DNA from 2 places in the Streptomyces sp. NPDC048734 genome. Region 1 is predicted to be linked to the other one. Evidence: riboswitches for the same ligand, from Rfam matches in the RefSeq annotation. Region 1 holds a riboswitch; the other holds the start of a gene.
What was found. Region 1 has a riboswitch for glycine ahead of gcvT (glycine cleavage system aminomethyltransferase GcvT). Riboswitches for the same ligand answer to the same signal wherever they lie in the genome.
Positions count from the first base shown of each region.

Region 2: linked by a shared signal. The riboswitch ahead of gcvP (aminomethyl-transferring glycine dehydrogenase) and the one ahead of gcvT (glycine cleavage system aminomethyltransferase GcvT) in region 1 are both predicted to bind glycine.

Region 1 covers NZ_JBICUZ010000019.1:36,457-38,839, reverse strand. The annotation lists gene ACGFQC_RS32485 (AAA family ATPase) at 91-777, opposite strand; glycine riboswitch at 954-1,053, shown strand; gene gcvT (glycine cleavage system aminomethyltransferase GcvT) at 1,244-2,362, shown strand.
Region 2 covers NZ_JBICUZ010000007.1:10,109-12,491, forward strand. The annotation lists gene ACGFQC_RS19480 (DNA polymerase IV) at 1-272, shown strand, start outside; gene ACGFQC_RS19485 (nucleotidyltransferase domain-containing protein) at 297-551, shown strand; gene ACGFQC_RS19490 (PRC-barrel domain-containing protein) at 760-1,131, opposite strand; glycine riboswitch at 1,248-1,343, shown strand; gene gcvP (aminomethyl-transferring glycine dehydrogenase) at 1,527-2,383, shown strand, end outside.

The DNA of each region.
Region 1 (2,383 bases):
CGCGTGAGGGCCCGGCGACCGCGCACCCCGGCTCCGTGTGCCGGCCCGACGGCCCGACGGCCGAAGCCCCCGCCCCCGCCCCCGCCCCGGTCAGCCCGTGAAGGTGATGCGGCGGAGGGTGTCGGCCGCGGCGCGGTCCAGGAGGACCGTCGAGCCGCAGCCCTCGGGAAGACGGCCCCGCTCCGCCGCGCGCAGCAGGCGGGAGGCGGCCCGGCGGTGACGGCGGAAGGCGTACCGGGAGACACCCCGGCCGCGCTCGCGCTGGCCCTCCAGCGCGGTGTCCACGGTGACGTCGAGCAGCACCAGGTGCAGGCTGCCGCCGCGGCGGCGGGCCTCGCGGGCCAGCCAGGCGCGCACCCAGGCCTGCGTGCCGCAGTCGTGGACGACGACGCCCTCGCCGGTACGCAGGGCGCGGCGCAGCCCGATGTAGTGGGCGAGGCGGACGAGAGGGCGGTAGAGGGCGTAGGGCAGGGCGCGCGGCATGCGGGCGTCCCAGCGGTCTCGGGTGTCCTGGGAGTCGATGCGTACGCCCGTGACCGCGCGCTTCATCAGCGTCGACTTGCCGCTGCCGGGCAGTCCCGTGACCACGACCAGGTCGCGGGACGCGAACAGCAGGCCGTGCGGGCTGTGGCCGGCGCGGTCGCGCAGGTCACGGACGACCGGGGCGGGCGGTGCGCCGGCCGCCTCCCGGACGGAGGTCTGCGGCTGCGCTGGCAGTGCGAGCGCCTGACCGGTCGCGAGCGCCGGTCCCGTCGCGAGTGCCGTGGTCCTGTTCACCGTGTTCGTCCTCCCCTGGGGTCAGACAAGTCTTCTCCCCGTCGAGCGTAAAGAGAAGGTAATCCGCTCCGTCTCGCGTTTTCATGCGCTTAACGCCACAGGCCGGTTACAGATGCGGCCTGCCGCGATCGGACGGGGCGTGCAATGATGGCCGCGCCAACTGCATACCGGCCGTTTGAATCCGCGCGGGAGAGTCCCCACCGGCAGCATCGCTGGGGCGCCGAAGGAGCAAGTCCCTCCCTTGAATCTCTCAGGCCCCGTTACCGCGCGGGCGAGGCACATCTGAAAAGCGGGTCGCCCTCCGGTGGCCCCACCCAAGGTGCAAGCCGTGACCGACCCGTGTGCGGGCGGTCATGGCGAACCTCTCAGGTTCCGATGACAGATGGGGAGGAACGCCCTCGCTTCCCCCACGCCCGGCTTCGCTCGCGTGGGAGGGATCCCCGTCGCCCTGGGAGACGAACGTCCGATGAGCAGTACCCCGCTCCGCCACACCGCCCTCGACGCCCTGCACCGTTCGCTGGGCGCGACCATGACCGACTTCGCCGGCTGGGACATGCCCCTGCGCTACGGCTCCGAGCGCGACGAGCACAACGCCGTACGGACCCGGGCCGGCCTCTTCGACCTCTCGCACATGGGCGAGATCACCGTAACCGGCCCGCAGGCGGGCGCCCTGCTGAACTTCGCGCTGGTCGGCGACATCGCGGCCGTGGGCGTGGGCCGGGCCCGCTACACCATGATCTGCGACACCGACGGCGGCATCCTCGACGACCTCATCGTGTACCGGCTCGCCGACACCGAGTTCATGGTCGTCGCCAACGCCTCCAACGCCCAGGTCGTCCTGGACGCGCTGACCGCGCGCGCCGGCGGCTTCGACGCCGAGGTGCGCGACGACCGCGACGCCTACGCGCTGCTCGCCGTCCAGGGACCGGAGTCCCCCGGCATCCTGAAGTCGCTCACCGACGCCGACCTCGACGGCCTGAAGTACTACGCCGGCCTGCCCGGCACCGTCGCCGGCGTCCCCGCGCTCATCGCCCGCACCGGCTACACCGGCGAGGACGGCTTCGAGCTGTTCGTGAAGCCGGAGCACGCCGTCGAGCTGTGGCAGGCCCTGACGAAGGCCGGCGAGGGCGCCGGTCTGATCCCCTGCGGCCTGTCCTGCCGGGACACGCTCCGCCTGGAGGCGGGCATGCCGCTGTACGGGCACGAGCTGTCGACCGCGCTGACCCCCTTCGACGCCGGGCTCGGCCGGGTCGTGAAGTTCGGCAAGGACGGCGACTTCGTGGGCCGCGAGGCGCTCGCCGCGGCCGCCGAGCGCGCCGCGACGAACCCGCCGCGGGTCCTGGTCGGCCTGGTCGCCGAGGGCCGCCGCGTCCCGCGCGCCGGGTACGCCGTGGTCGCGGGCGGCGAGGTGGTCGGCGAGGTCACCTCCGGCGCCCCCTCCCCCACGCTGGGCAAGCCGATCGCGATGGCCTACGTCGACGCCGCGCACGCGGCACTGGGCACGCCGGGTGTCGGCGTGGACATCCGGGGCAGCCACGAGCCGTACGAGGTCGTGGCGCTGCCGTTCTACAAGCGCCGGAAGTAGAGACTGGCGCACGGCCGACAA
Region 2 (2,383 bases), on a different contig from region 1:
CCGCGGAGCACCGGTGGCGGCCGGGGCACGACGTGCGGCACGCAGAGCTCGGCCACGGGTGGGTGCAGGGCAGCGGGCTGGGGCGGGTGACCGTGCGGTTCGAGACACCCGGGTCGGAGGTGGGCCGGGTACGGACGTTCCGGATCGACGACCCCGATCTGCAGCCGGCGGAGCCGCTGCCGCTGGTGCGGCGAAGACCCGACGGGGCATCGGCGGTGGACACGGCCGGTCGGGTGCCGGCGGTGGGGCCGCGGCCGGGGAACGGCCGGTGACGGGATCGAGCAAGGCGCTGTGCGGTGGCGGACGAGAAGGGACGGACGGGCCCTGCGGGGGTCTCGGCGGAGCGGCGTGACGAGGTGCGTTCGGTGGTCCGGCGGGTCACCCGATGGGCCGCGGGACGCGAGGACGTCGTCGGGGTGCTGCTCGTCGGGTCCTGGGCACGGGGCGCCGGGCGAGCGGACTTGGATGTCGATCTCCTCGTGCTGACCGTCGAGCCGGGCCGGTACGTTGCCGAGGACACCCGGGGTGCGAGCCGGCCCTGGGAGAGCTGATCCGCAACCGGGCCTGGGGGCCCGTCACCGAATGGCGGTACGTGACCGCCTCCGGTCTGGAGGCCGAGGTCGGCATCGGCCCCGCCGACTGGGCGCGTACCGATCCCGTCGACGCGGGCACGCGACGCGTCGTCACCGACGGGGCGCGGCCGCTCCACGATCCGCAGGGACTCCTCGGGGCGCTGGTCCGGGCGTGCGGCCGGTCCGCTCAGGTCTCCTCCGAGCCCGCCAGCCTGCCGAAGTCACGGTCGGGGAGGGGCGGAGGGGCGGCCACGTCGAGGCCGTAGTGGTGATAGAGCTGGAGTTCCTGGTCGGGGGAGAGATGACGGCCCACGCCGAAGTCGGGGGCGTCCTTGATCAGGGCGCGGTCGAAGGGGACGTGCAGGGCGCCCTCGACCAGTTCGCTGGGCTCCAGGGGGACGAAGGCGTCCCTGCTGAACAGGCCGGTGCGTATGGCCGCCCACTCCGGCACGCCGGTCGCGTCGTCGAGGTAGATCTCGTCGATGGTGCCGATCTTGGTGCCGTTCCGGTCGAACGCCTTGCGGCCGATCAGGTTGCGCGGGTCGATGTCGGTCTGCACGGGCCCCTCCGCTTCGTCGCAAACTCATCCCTCAGCACTACAAAAGAGCACATCGGGAGTGGCGGCCACTCGAAAGGAAGCCCCGTTGACCTCGCTGGTAGTCTGGCAATGGCTGCTGACCCCGTGCGGGAGAGTCCTCCGGAGACCACCGGAGGCGCCGAAGGAGCAAATCCTCCCCGGAATCTCTCAGGCTCACGTACCGCACGGACGAGGTCACTCTGGAAAGCAGGGCGGGTGCCGACGGCGTCGACGGCTTCCGCCCTCACCGACGGTGAAAGCCGGGTGCCCTCGGGCGGCCGGTGAAGCTCTCAGGTTGAGATGACAGAGGGGGAGGCCGTCCGGGTACCCGCCAGTGGTGCCCCTCGAAGGTCGTGTCTGACCAGGAGGCCTCCGCAATGACCGCCCATCGCATTCCGCTCTCCGACCTCGAACAGGGAATTCCCTTCGAGCAGCGCCACATCGGGCCCGACCAGGAGGCGCGGGCCAAGATGCTCGCGCAGGTCGGTTACGGCTCCCTGGACGAGCTGACCGCCGCCGCGGTCCCCGACGTGATCAAGAACGCCGACGCGCTGGACCTGCCGGGGGCGCGCACCGAGGCCGAGGTGCTGGCCGAACTGCGGTCGCTGGCCGACCGCAACCAGGTCATGGACTCCATGATCGGGCTCGGCTACTACGGCACCTTCACCCCGCCGGTCATCCTGCGCAACGTCATGGAGAACCCGGCCTGGTACACGGCCTACACGCCGTACCAGCCGGAGATCTCGCAGGGCCGGCTCGAGGCGCTGCTGAACTTCCAGACCATGGTCGCCGACCTGACCGGACTGCCGACCTCCGGCGCCTCGCTGCTCGACGAGGGCACGGCCGCGGCCGAGGCGATGGCGCTGTCCCGGCGCATGGGGAAGAACAAGAAGGGCCTCTTCCTGGTCGACGCGGACGCGCTGCCGCAGACCATCGCGGTGATCCAGACGCGTGCCGAGCCGGCCGGTGTCGAGGTCGTCGTCGCCGACCTCGGCGAGGGCATTCCGGCCGACATCGCCGCGCGGGAGATCAACGGCGTGCTGGTCCAGTACCCGGGGGCCTCCGGCGCCGTACGCGACCTCAAGCCGGTCATCGACCAGGCGCACGAGCTGGGGGCGCTCGTCACCGTCGCCGCCGATCTGCTCGCGCTGACGCTGCTGACCTCGCCCGGTGAGCTGGGTGCGGACATCGCGGTCGGGACGACGCAGCGGTTCGGGGTGCCGATGGGCTTCGG